Regions from separate parts of the Kineococcus gynurae genome, predicted to be linked through region 1. Evidence: predicted binding sites of a transcription regulator. Region 1 holds the regulator's gene; the other holds the start of a gene.
The links. Region 1 encodes LexA, which represses DNA repair genes until DNA is damaged. Its sites were predicted from a motif close to TCGAACANNTGTTCGA; they were not measured.

Region 1 (6,517 bases):
CCAGGCCGTCGACGCGGCCGGCGGCAACGGCTTCCTCAGCGTCTCGGCCGCGCACGCCGCGGTCCGGCTGGCCCAGGGGGCGGGCCGGTTGATCCGGGCCGCCGAGGACCGGGGGGTGGTGGCGGTGCTCGACTCCCGGTTGGCGACGGCTCGCTACGGAGGGTTCCTGCGGGAGAGCCTGCCCGGGTTCTGGCCGACCTCGGACCCGGAGGTCACCCGCTCGGCCCTGCGGCGCCTCGCCGAGGTCGCGACGATCGGGTGAAGGTTCCCCGGCTGGACCGGTCCGACGACGCGTCCCGGGTGCCGGGGGGCGCGGAGCGTCGGATAGTCGAGGCATGACCGTGGTCGGTTTGCTCCATTCCGAGCACGAGCAGGCAAGGATCTTCGCCGCCCTGCTCGCGCAGCGGGACCCGGAGGTGCAGTTCCGGCACCTCGTGGACCGCGGGCTGCTCAACGCCGCCCGACGCTCGGGGATCGAGTCGGTCAGACCGGCGATGGCCGACCGGCTGCGCCGGCTGCAGGCCGAGGGGGCCGACCTGGTGGTCTGCACCGGTTCGACGCTGAGCGGGCTGGCGAAGGTGGTCGGTGACGAGATCGGGGTCGAGGTGCTGCGGGTCGACCGGCCGATGGCCGAGGCGGCCGTGCGGGCCGGGCGACGCCTCGCCGTGGTCGCCACCCTCCCGACCGCGGCCCGTTCCGTGCGGGAGCTGCTGCACGAGGCGGCCGGTGAGGCCGACCGCCGGGTCGAGGTCGTCGAGGTCGACGCCAGCGACCTGTGGATCCTGCACGAGGTGGGCGACGCCGAGGGCTACGTGCAGGGGATCGCGCAGCGGGCCCTCACCGAGCTGCGGGGGGCCGACGACGTCTGCACGGTCGACGTGGTGGTGCTGGCCCAGGCCAGCATGGTCGAGGCGACCCCGTTGCTGCGACCGCTCTCGGTCCCCGTGCTGTCCTCCCCGCGCCTCGCCGTCGAGGCGGCGGTCGAGCTCGTGCGGACGCTGGCACCCGCGGCGGGCCGGACCCGCTGACCCGCCCCGGCCGCGGCCGCTCGGGCCGGGCAGAGGAGGTCGGGGTCAGAGACTGCGCAGGACCGCGGTGACCCGGCCGAGGACCGTCGCCTCGTCGCCGTCGATGGGGGAGTAGAGGGCGTTGCGCGGCAGGAGCTTCACGTGCCCGTCCCGACGCGAGAGGACCTTGACGGTGGCCTCGCCGTCGATCATGGCCGCGACCACGTCACCGTTCTCGGCCGTGGGCTGCTGGCGCACGACGACCCAGTCCCCGTCGCAGATGGCGGCCTCGATCATCGAGTCCCCGGAGACCCGCAGCATGAAGTGCTCCCCGGAGCCGACCAGCTGCGCGGGCAGGGGGAAGACGTCCTCGACGAGCTGCTCGGCCAGGATCGGGCCGCCGGCCGCGATGCGACCCACCAGCGGGACGTAGGTGGGTCGGGGCCGGGCGTCGGCCTCGGTCGCGTCGTCGGCCGTGACCACACCGAGGGCGCTGCTCGGCAGGGACGACGGCGGCGTCACGACCTCGAGGGTGCGCGGGCGCCGCGGGTCCTTGCGCAGCAGGCCGAGCCGCTCGAGCTGCTTGACCTGGTGGGCGACGCTGCTGGGACTGGTGAGCCCGACCGACTCGCCGATCTCGCGCAGGCTCGGCGGGTAGCCGCGACGCTCGACGGCCTCGCTGATGCAGTCCAGGACCCGCCGCTGCCGCGTGGTGAGACCGAAGGCGTCCGGCGTCCCGTCCGGCAGCTGGTGGACCGTCCCCGAACCCGGGGGTCGGCCCGGACCCCGCCGGGGACGTTCGACCGTCGTGCCCGTGCCGTCCTGCTCGTCCACCGTGCACCTCATCCCGTCGCGCCCGGCCGTCCGTGGCCGGTCCGTCGACCGTAACCACCGCCGGTGGGCAGATCAAACACCTGTTCGACTGCGGCGTGTCGTGCGGGGCGGGTGCGGCGGTCGTCGACCCGGTGCGCCGGACGCCCCCTGTCCTCGGACGGGTCGTCGGCCTAGCGTGGTCCGCATGTGCCGGAACATCCGCCAGCTGCACAACTTCGAGCCCCCGGCCACGCCCGAGGAGGTGCAGGCCGCCGCGCTCCAGTACGTCCGCAAGGTCAGCGGTTCCACCCGCCCCTCGCAGCGCAACCAGGCCGCGTTCGACGCCGCCGTGGCCGCGGTCGCCACCGCGACCGCCGAGCTCCTGGACCACCTGGAGACGGCCGCGCCGCCGAAGGACCGGGAGGTCGAGGCGGCCAAGGCCCGGGCCCGCGCCGCCCAGCGCTACGCCTCCTGACCCCCGCCCCCCGCCCCGCACCCCGCCCCGCACCCGGGCGCCGCAGCTCCCGCCCCGCTCGTACCTCCTGCGCGACTCCAGCGTCGCGCCGCCCGCCCTCGCGCCCCTCCCGTGCCCCTCGCGCCCCCTCGTGTGATCAAGGAAATCTGCTCGTCCGTCACGGGGGCCGGGGCGACGTCCGCCCCTGGCGACCCGGCCGTTCGTGACGGCTCGGCGATCGGGGGCCGCTCCCGGTCGACCGTCGTGGGCCCCGCTGCCTGCGGGCCGCCGTCGCCGGGCCGCCCGCCCCGAGCGTCGACGCTGGTCAGGGGCCGGAGGGAGGCTGGGCAGCCGTCCGCGCCCGGTTCGTGTCGGAGGCGGATGGCACCGTGCGACGCATCCCGACCCGACGGGTCGGGGTTGCGCCCCGCCCGTCGGTCGGCGTACAAACGTTCGAGTCGGTACGAACACTCGTTCGACCCGGCTGGTCCGAGAGTTGGAGGTCGCCACCGTGAGCACCACCGCAATCCGCACCACCGCGTTCCGTCCCGTCCTGCCCGCCGTCCCCGTCGTGTCGCGGCCGGCCGTCCCCCGCCCGACCCGGTTCGGGACCGCCGTCCTCGCGACCTCGCCCTTCCGGGTCCCGGAGTTCCCCGCCGTCCGGCTGCCCCGGGCCGCCGCCTTCCCCGGGTTCGCCCTCGGGGCCAGCGTCGCCGCCCGCGCGGCCCTCCCCGCCCGGGTCCCCGCCCCCCGCCGTCCGGGGCGCACCGCGGCTGTGCGGGACGTCGCCACCGTCACCACCCTGCGTCCCCGGACCGCCGCCGTGGCCCCCCCGACGACGACGCACCCGTTGCGCCTCACGCGCCGGGGTCGGACCGGGCTCGGGCTCGGGGCCGGTGCCGTGCTGGCGGCCGCCGTGCTGGCCGGCACGAGCGCTCTGGCCGGGACGATGGTGGGCAGCGTCGGGGCCACCGCCGCGGTCGAGCGGACCGCTCCCGCCCCGGTCGCGGTCACCGCGGGTGCCGGGGGCGAGGTCGTCGTCCAGCCCGGTCAGACGCTGTCCGAGATCGCCCTGTCGGTCGCCCCGGGCGCGGACTGGCGCGAGGTCGCCGCGGCGATCGTCGCGCTGAACTCCCTCGACGGTTCGCGGCTGCACCCCGGCCAACGCCTGCAGCTGCCCGCGGAGTGGTGACGTGCTCGCGGGCCTGCGCACCACGTCCGCGTCACTTGCCCCCGGCTCGACGCTGCCCGTAGCCTCCCCGCAGCATCCCGCGCCGCACGGGCGCGAGCGGGTGCGGGAGGGAGCTGGAGTGCACTGCCCGTTCTGCCGCCACGAGGACTCCCGGGTGGTGGACTCGCGGACGGCCGAGGACGGCTCGAGCATCCGCCGGCGCCGTCAGTGCCCCCAGTGCGGTCGCCGCTTCACCACGGTCGAGACCGCCCTCTTCACCGTCATCAAGCGCTCGGGAGCGAGCGAGGCGTTCAGCCGTTCCAAGATCGCCTCGGGCGTGCGCAAGGCCTGCCAGGGGCGTCCCGTCAGTGAGGACGACATCGCGCTGCTCGCGCACAAGGTCGAGGAGTCCCTGCGGTCGCGGGGTGCGGCCGAGGTCGACGCCCACGAGGTGGGGTTGGCCACGCTGCCGTTCCTGCGCGAGCTGGACGAGGTCGCCTACCTCCGTTTCGCCTCGGTCTACCAGGCCTTCGACTCCCTGGCCGACTTCGAGGCCGCCATCGACAAGCTGCGCTCGGAGCGGAATCCGGCCCTCCCCGGCCAGGGCTGACCCCGGCAGCGACGATGATGGGGGCATGCTCGACCCCGCCTCGCTGTACAGCCTCGTCGGCCCCTACGCCGGTGCGGACGCCCCGCGCCTCGTCGAACCGCCGCTGGTCGTGGCCCTCTCCGGGTTCGTCGACGCCGGCAGCGCGGTCAAGCTGGCCGTCGAGCAGCTCCGTTCCTCCAGCACCCACCACGTCGTGGCCACCTTCGACGTCGACCAGCTCCACGACTACCGGGCCCGCCGTCCGGTCATGACCTTCGAGGGCGACCGGTGGGCCGCCTACGACGCCCCGCGGTTGCAGCTGCTGCGGGTCTACGACGAGGAGGGGGCCTCCTTCCTGCTGCTGACCGGGCCCGAGCCGGACGTGCAGTGGGAACGGTTCTGCGCCGCCGTCTGGCAGCTGGCCGACCGGCTCGGGGTGAGCACGACCATCCTGCTGGCCGCGGCGCCCACCGCCGTCCCGCACACCCGACCCGGCGGGGTGACGGCGAGCGCGAGCCGACCGGAGCTGCTCGAGGGGTACCGGACGTGGGACGTCGAGGCCCAGGTCCCCGGGCACGCCGCGGCACTGCTGCACCTGCGCGGGGCCGAGGAGGGACGCGACGTCATCTCCGTGCTGGCCCACGTCCCGCACTACCTGGCCGGCAACGACTACCCGGACTCCGCCGCCGTCCTGCTGCGGGCCGTCTCGGCCGCCACCGGGGTCGACGTGCCGGTCGATGCCCTGCTGGACGTGGCGGCGACGACGCGGGTGGAGGTCGACGCCCAGGTCGCGCAGTCGCCCGAGGCCCAGGCCGTGGTCCGCGCCCTCGAGGAGCAGTACGACGCCATCGGCGAGGAGGGGCGGGGGACCTCGGTGGCCGCCTCGTTCCTGCCCTCGGCCGACGAGCTGGGGGCGGAGTTCGAGCGGTTCCTGGCGGCCGAGGAGGCCACCGACCCGGCGGGTGGCGAGACGGGCGGCGAGACGGGCGGTGCGGCGGGCGGCGAGGAGGGCCGGTCGTCGGGTGAGGGCCCTCAGGCCGGGGAGGGACCGCCCGCCCGCTGAGCGGCGGCCACGCCGACGCTGCCGCCCCGGGCCCCCGACAGGTGGTGCAGGAGGGCGCGGGCGTAGGCGCACTCGGCGACCGGGTCCTCGAAGGCGTCCGCCCCGACCGTGTCCAGGAGCAGCACGCGGAACACGCTGCGCTCGCCGTCCGGGGTGGTCCGGTCGTGCCGCTCCAGCCGGACGAAGTGCTCACCGAGCAGGGCGCGAAGCTGGTGCTCGGACGGCAGCCAGCAGGCGTCGGGCTGGTCGACGGAGTCCAGCGCCCACTCGGTGGTGCCGTTGAAGCCGATGATCCGCCCGCTCGGGTGGTCGTGGACCTCGACCGTCATGTCGCTCAGGGTGAAGACGTCGGCGTCCATGTCCCGGTGCGGGATCACGAACCGGTCCCCGGCCGCGGGCTGCCACTCCAGGCCGGCCTCCTTCAACCGCAGGGCGAGCTCGACGGAGATCATCACCCCAGCATGGACTCCGCCGCCGCCTCGCGCGTCCCGACGGCCACCGGCACCGACCGGGCCGGGCGTCCCCGCGCCGACCCGGCCGATCCGGGGTAGGACTGTTCGCCCGACCACCCAGCAGGAGGATCACGAGATGGACACCCAGGTCGCCCGCGAGCGGCTGGAAGAGATGCACCGCGAGCTGAGCGGGGAGGCGAAGGAGATCCGGGCCCGGTTGGAGGCCGGGGTGACCCCCGACGCCGCCGAGGGCGGGCGCGACGTCGGCGACGAGGGGGCCCACGAGCAGTTCGCCGGCCAGGACCTCGCGCTGCTGGACGGCATCGACCGTCGGCTGGTCGGCGTCGAGGCGGCGTTGCGGCGCATCGAGGACGGGACCTACGGCCTCTCGGTCGTCTCGGGCAAGCCCATCCCCGACGAGCGCCTCGAGGTCCGTCCCGACGCCGAGACGCTCGTCGAGGAGGAGAATCCCGACGCCTGAGCCGTCGACCGCGTCGACGGCCTCCGAACCCTCAGCGCAGCCGGACCACCTGCCCCGGGTCCTCCCGGGGCAGGTCCGGCTCGACCACGGCGGTGACCCGGAGCCCGGACAGGGTGACCATGCCGGCCGTCGTGAGGAAGGCGGTGTCGGCGGCGTCGCGGCCGGTGGCGATCCGCACCAGGGAGGCGCGCGGGGCGAGGCGCGTGGCGTCCACGACCTCCCAGACCCCCTCCGGAGCGGCCTCGACGACGGCGTGGAAGTCCATGGGCGCCAGGCCCGGTGCGTACACCGAGCAGAGGCGCGCGGGGACGTCCATCGCCCGGAGCAGCGCCACGGTCACGTGGGCGAAGTCCCGGCAGACGCCGGCCCGGGCCAGCAGGGTCTCGGGCGCCCCGTCCGTGGGCCGGCTGGAACCGCTGACGTAGTCGAGGTTGGTGTGCACCCACGCGGAGGCGGCCCGGGGCAGGTCCGCACGGGAGACCCCGTT
Region 2 (6,517 bases), on a different contig from region 1:
TCGTCTGCGACACGCTCGGACAGGCGCGTCCGGGCGAGGTGGCGAGCCTCGTCGCCCGCGTCCGCGACGAGACCCCGCCGCGCCGCATCGGGTTCCACGGTCACGACACCTGGGGGCAGGGGGTCGCCAACGCGGTGGCCGCGGTCGGGGCGGGGGCCGCCTTCGTCGACGGGACCCTCGGCGGTCTGGGCGGGTGCCCCTTCGCCCCGGGGGCCAGCGGCAACACCGCGAGCGAGGACCTCGCCTTCGGGCTGCGCCCGGAGTTCGCGACCCCGGACGCGTTCCGCGCCCTGGTGCGGCTGGGCGAGGACCTGACGGCCGAGCTCGGCGAGAACAACAGTTCCCGTGCGGCGCAGGGGGCACGCTCGCGGGCAGCCGCGTTCGGCTGGGTGCTCTGAACGCGACCTACCGGGCCAGCGCCGCAGCCATCGCGCCGCGGGTGCCGAGCTCGGTGAGTTCGGCCCGCGCTCGCGCGACCGCCGCCCGGAAACCCTCGTGGGTCGACAGGTCGGCGAACACCTCGGGCAGGGCGGCGACGAACCCTCCCGGGGTCTGGTGCTCGGCGGCGATCGCCGCGACCAACCGGTCGTGCCGCCGGTCGGGCACCGCCTCCCCCGCGGCCCACCGGCGTTCCAGCCAGACGCTCCACCCGGCGACCACCAGTGCGGCGACGGGCGGGACCACCCCGGCCGCGATCCGGTCGCGCACCACCGGCAGCACGAAGGTGGGGATCCGGTCGGAGGCGTCGGCGACCTGCCGGGCGAGGGTGTCGGCGATGGCCCGGTTGCCGAACCGGGCGAGCAGCGTGGAGCAGTAGTCGTCCAGGTCGATCCCGGGGACCGGCGGCAGCGTGGGGCGCGCCTCACGGTCCATCCACGCCCGCAGGAACTCCCGAAACCCGGGATCGAGGCAGACCTCGTGGACCATCTCGGCCCCGTCCAGCTGGCCCAGGTATCCCATGACCTGGTGGGAGGCGTTGAGCAGGCGGAGCTTCATCAGCTCGTAGGGTTCGACGTCCGCGACGACCTGGACCCCCACGTCCTGCAGCGGCGGCCGCCCGGCGGGGAACGTGTCCTCCAGCACCCACTGCACGAACACCTCGCTGCGGACGGGCCAGGCGTCGACGATGCCGTGGCGGTCGTGCAGGACGGTGGCGACCTCGGGGGTCGTGGCCGGGGTGATGCGGTCCACCATCGAGTTCGGGAACGCCACCTCGGCCGCGATCCAGGCGGCGAGCTCCGGGTTGACCCGGCTGGCGAACCCCACCAGGGCGCTGCGGCAGAACGTCCCGTTGCCGGGCAGGTTGTCGCACGACACGACCGTGAACGGAACCGTGCCCCCCGCCCGTCGTCGCTGCAGGGCGAGGGTCAGGAAACCGAGCGCGCTGCGCGGGGTCCACGATCCGCCGCGACCGGCCGCCTCCAGGTCGGCGAGGACCTCGGCGTCGACCGGACGGAACTCCCCCGTCGCGTCGTCGACGTTGTACCCGCCCTCGGTGATGGTCAACGACACGATGCGGGTGCCGGGTGCCGCGAGTTCGGCGAGCACGGCCTCGGGGTCGTCCGGGGCGAAGAGGTAGCGGTGCAACGACCCGATCACCCGGGCCTCGGAGCGTCCCGCGTCGTCCAGGGTGAGCGACGTGAACAGGTGGTCCTGGGCGCGGAGGACGTCGCGGGTGCGGGCGTCGCCGGGCAGCAGCCCGACCCCGCAGATACCCCACTCCGGGTGCCCGGCCGCGAGCACCCGGTCGAAGAACATCGCCTGGTGGGCCCGGTGGAACGCGCCGACCCCGAGGTGGACGATGCCCGTCCGCACCGCCGAGCGGTCGTAGGCCGGCAGCGCCGGGTGCGTCGGGTCGGTCCCGGGGACGGTCAGGTCGAGTCGTGGTCGGAGGGCGAGCACCAGGTCGGCCCGTTCCCGCGTCTGCTCGACCCGGAGGCCGTTGGGCAGGTCGACGTCGCGGATCCAGGCCAGGGCCGTCTCGCCGTGGTCGCCGAAACTCGCCCGGCGGGCGGTGAGCCGGCGTTCCCGCTCGCCGGCGTCCACGTCGAGGAACCACACCTCGTCGAGCTGCTCCCGGACCTCGCCCCAACCGTGGTCGTCCAGCAGGAGGTAGTTCCCCTCGGTGACCACCAGCGCGACGTCGGCGGGGACGGCCTGGGCCCCCGCGACCGCCTCGTCGAGCCCACGGTCGAACACCGGGGCGTAGACGGTTCCCGATTGCTGCGCCCGGATCCGCCGCAGCAGGGCGACGTAGCCCGCGACGTCGAAGGTGTCCGGTGCACCCTTGCGGCCACGGCGGCCCAACCGGTCCAGCTCGACGTTGGCGAGATGGAACCCGTCCATCCCGACGATCACGACGTCGTCACCCAGGGCGTCGGCCAGGGCCGCGCAGACCGTGGACTTGCCGGCGCCGGGGGCGCCGGTGATGCCGATCAGTCGTCGCCCCCCGGAGGCCTGCAGGTCGCGGGCCCGGCGTACGAGGTCCTCGGGGGTGACGGTCATCGGCACACCGGGTTCACGGTTCACGGGTCGGACGTCGCTTTCGACGGGCCCGGCGGAGCCGGGCGAGGGGGCAGGTGGGGACCGTACGGTCGGGATGACACCGGTGTCAACGACACGGGGTCGGCCGGCGATCACGACCCCGGCTCGGCCATGACACCGGTGACAAGGGCCCCCCGTCTGTGCTTCCATGAGGGACCGCGACCGGACGGACGGACCGAGGAGGCCAGGGTGGCGACCATGCGCGAGGTCGCGCAGCTGGCCCAGGTCAGCGTGAAGACCGTGTCCCGGGTCTTCAACAACGACCCCCACGTCCTCCCCGAGACCCGGACGCGGGTCGAGACGGTGCTGCGGGAGCTGCACTACGTCCCCAACACCGTCGCGACGACGTTCCGCCGTGGCCGGGTCACCTCGATCGGCGTCGCCGTCCCCGACCTCGCCGACCCGTTCTTCTCGGCCGTGGCCAAGGCCGTCGACCAGGTGGCCAGCGAGAACGGGATGACGGTGTTCATCGCCGACATCGGCTGGGACGCGGCCGCCGAGGCCGCGGCCCTCGAGGCCCTGATCAGCCGGCAGCCCGGGGGCCTGGTCATCGTGCCCACCTCGACCGACCAGGGATACCTCCGGCAGTGGGCCGAGCGGATCCCGCTGGTCTTCGTCGACCGGTGCCCGGTCGACCTCGACGCCGACTCCTTCACCGAGAACGACCACGCCGGTGCGTACCTGGCGACCCGGCACCTGGCCGAGCACGGGCACCGCAGCATCGCGTTCTTTGGGGACAGCTTCGACATCACCACGGTCCGCAACCGGTTCGAGGGGTACCAGGACGCCCTCCGCGACGCGGGACTGGTCGTCGACGAGGATCTGGTGTTCCTCGGCGCGACGGACGCGACCGGGGCGGAGGAGGCGGTGTCCCGCCTCTCGGCCCATCCCGCTTCCCCGACCGCCATCTTCTCCTCGAACGCCCGCTGCACCATGCACCTGGTCCCCGCCGTGGCCGGGGGGCACTGGGCGATCGTGGGATTCGGCGACTTCCCCATGGCGAACATGCTGTCCCCGGGGATCACCGTCATCGACCAGGACCCGGTGGCCCTGGGCCGCATGGCCGCCCAACGGGTCGTGGACCGGATCGAGCAGCCGGACCGCCACTACCAGCGCCGCAACATCCTCCCCGTCCGCCTGCGCGAACGGGAGTCCTGCGGATGGTCGGCCGCCGAACCGGGACTGTTCCCCCGCTCCAGCCCGGCGGGGCGCAGTTTCTGGCCCGCTGCTCAGGTCGTCGCCGCCGGCTGACCCGGCGGGTACTCAGAACGGGGGCGCGTCGCCGCCACCCCAGCTCGACGTCACGGTGTCGCGGACCCGGCGTCGGTGGGCGGCGCGGGTCTCGAAGACGTACAGCGTCTTCTGCCGGTGGTGCCTCCGGCAGGAGGCGTGCAGGTTCGACCGCACGGTCCGCCCGCCTTCCTCGAACGGGACCCGGTGGTCCAGGTCGCAGTCGATCGCGGGCACCAGGCAGCCCGGCGTCGTGCACGTCTTGTCACGGCTCTGTACGAACCGTCGCAGCGCGGTGCCGGGGCGGTAGACCCGGGGAGACACGTCCAGGACCTCGCCCGACACCGGGTCGGTGAGGACCCTTCGCCAGTCCCAGTCCGCGGCCAGGGCGCGGGCCAGGGCGGCGGGGACCGGGCCGATCCCGGCGACCTCGCCGGGTTCCTCGTCCAGACCCAGCAACGTCCGTGCGGCGATCGTCACGTGGACGGTGGTGCTGGAGGCGGGGCGGTGGGCGCGGACGTGCTTCACCGGGTTCCCCTCTCCCGCCTCCGCGAGCTCGGTGGGGTCCGACAAGGCCGGGACGCCGTCGCGCATCACGGTGGTCAGGACGTCGGTGAACACGTCGGCCCGGCGTTGCTGATGCGTCCGGTGGTCACGGGTTCCGGTGGCCGTGGCGTGGTCGGCCGCCGCGTCGGCGGCGGCGGTCAACCACCGGTCGAACCGCACCGCGACGTCCTTGCCGACCAGCGCGGTGAGGTGGGCCGAGAGACCGGAGTCCTCACCTGCGTCGCACAGGTCCACCGAGACGTGACGGTTCGCGTCGGCGACCCGGACCGCGACCGGGACGTGGTCGGGGGTGAGGCGGCGGATGACCTTCGTGCAGTGCCGGGTCAACTGCTGCGGGGTCGGGTGGACCTGCGCGATGAATCCGAGCGCGCTGCGGGTGAGTTCGGCCTGGGCGGCGATCAAGGTGTCGCCGTCGAGGACGGGTTCCCCGAACGCGCCCACCCGAACACCCTCCGAACCCTCGATGGGGACGAGGGTGGCTTCTCGGGCGGCGAGGCGGTCGTGGGCGCGGCGGATCACCGCGCGGTGGGTGGCGGTGATGTCCCCCGCCCGGTAGGCGTCGTGCAGGACCGGGTCCTTGAGGGCGTCCTCCGCGTCGCCGACCTGCCCCACGGCTTGCAGGTGGGACAGGTGCCGCGCCTCGGCCAGAATCATCGCGGCCACCTCGGCCACCAGGTGGTCGAGGAGTTCGGGGGTGAGTTTCTCCCCGTCGCGGGTGCAGCCGAGGTCGCGGGCGCGGACCACGTCGGGGTGCTCGCGGCGGACCCAGTCCAGCAGCGCGATCACGGCGTCGATGGCCAGGGCGTGACCGGCGGAACGGACGCGTTCGGAGGCCTACAACAACTCGGTGAGCGCGTCGCGGGGTGACAGCTGCTCCCCTACGTCCACCAGCTCGAAATCCGGTTCCACGACCCCCGCACTCATGTGCGAATTCTACTCGAACAGCTGCCCGTGATCAACGCAGAGTTTGTCCGAAGTCGTTGCTGCACAACGAGTTACCGCCAGAATCGGGTCAGGGATCGTCGTCGAACACTGCCGAGGCATCGGACTCTCAGTCCACGGTGGCGTCCAGTTCCCACCCGTTCTCGCGGCACCGCCGCACGACGTCCGCCGCCTCGGCCAGAGCAGCACGGTGGTACGGGTCGTCGGTGATGGTCTGGGCCAGCAGGAAGTCGTGGGCGAGTTGGTCCAGGTCCTGCGGTCGGTAATGCTGGTCGCGGAACGCCGTCCACCGGGCCAGCTCCGGCAGGCCGGCCGCGTACATCTCGTCGGCGCCGTGACGGAACAGGAAGTCCTCGAGGTCGTCCCCGGTCGCGAAGTTGTCGACGAGGATGGCCGCCGACACTCGTCGTCGGCGCTCGGCCCGGGTCAGCCGCTGCTTCCGACGCCCGGAGCCGTCGCCGGACGGCACCGAGCCGATCATGGTCCGCCCCACGTGAAACCCCTCGCCGAACGGGGCCTGCTCCGCTGCGGACGACCCGGCCCTGCCACTCCTGACAGCCATGCTGCCATCTCGTCGTGGTCCGATCAGTTCTGATTCTCCAGGTCGGTCGGCAACGGCACCCGGATCGTCCCCGCGGTGTCGGGCACGACCATCCCTCCCGTGGTGACGGCGGCGAGGTCCACGGTCTCGACGTCCGCCGGGAGGGTGAAGGCCGCGACCCGCGGAACGTTCTCCCCGGGCACCAACGCCTTCGTCTCCACCGTGAGCGCCGGTGCGGGTTCGCCATCCACGCAGACCTGGACGGCGGCGACGTCGCGGGCCACCATCACCGACCACACGGTCGCTGACCCGGGTTCCCCGCCGCTGTTCAAGAATGACAACTGCGAGGTGATGCGCGAGGGGTCGTCCAGCCAGGCCTGGTGTCGCCGGCACAGAGTCCGTCGTCGGTGTCGATCGGTTCGGCGTAGGCCACGCCGGCGTGGCCCAGTCGCCGGCCCGTCCACCCCGAACCGTCGGAGAAGGTGCTCAGACCCAACAGCGGCGGGCCACCGCAGGCGTCGGGCAGGAGTTTGGGCTGCACCCACCAGTCGCGCCCGTCCGTCGTCCCGCTGATCAGGACGGCTTCGGGGTCGGGCACCCGGAGCCCGTACCCGGCGGCGGCCAGACCGAGCGCGGCCACCCCGGTGGCGACCAGGACGACGACCCGGCGTGGACGCGATGCTCGGGGACTGC

Region 2: the regulator LexA is predicted to act here: its motif matches at 5,279-5,294, upstream of ACFFKU_RS17880 (HNH endonuclease signature motif containing protein).

Annotation. Positions count from the first base shown of each region.
Region 1 is NZ_JBHLUI010000008.1:755,085-761,601, forward strand. Features, by position in the region: gene ACFFKU_RS09890 (ATP-dependent DNA helicase) at 1-262, shown strand, start outside; gene ACFFKU_RS09895 (aspartate/glutamate racemase family protein) at 336-1,028, shown strand; gene lexA (transcriptional repressor LexA) at 1,074-1,853, opposite strand; gene ACFFKU_RS09905 (DUF2277 domain-containing protein) at 2,026-2,295, shown strand; gene ACFFKU_RS09910 (LysM peptidoglycan-binding domain-containing protein) at 2,786-3,466, shown strand; gene nrdR (transcriptional regulator NrdR) at 3,585-4,055, shown strand; gene ACFFKU_RS09920 (proteasome assembly chaperone family protein) at 4,081-5,097, shown strand; gene ACFFKU_RS09925 (pilus assembly protein CpaE) at 5,067-5,549, opposite strand; gene ACFFKU_RS09930 (TraR/DksA family transcriptional regulator) at 5,686-6,030, shown strand; gene ACFFKU_RS09935 (transglutaminase-like domain-containing protein) at 6,062-6,517, opposite strand, start outside.
Region 2 is NZ_JBHLUI010000012.1:411,390-417,906, reverse strand. Features, by position in the region: gene ACFFKU_RS17895 (hydroxymethylglutaryl-CoA lyase-like TIM-barrel protein) at 1-398, shown strand, start outside; gene ACFFKU_RS17890 (nucleoside/nucleotide kinase family protein) at 406-2,505, opposite strand; gene ACFFKU_RS17885 (LacI family DNA-binding transcriptional regulator) at 2,743-3,795, shown strand; gene ACFFKU_RS17880 (HNH endonuclease signature motif containing protein) at 3,808-5,127, opposite strand; gene ACFFKU_RS17875 (hypothetical protein) at 5,393-5,845, opposite strand; gene ACFFKU_RS17870 (hypothetical protein) at 5,869-6,114, opposite strand; gene ACFFKU_RS17865 (hypothetical protein) at 6,153-6,517, opposite strand, start outside.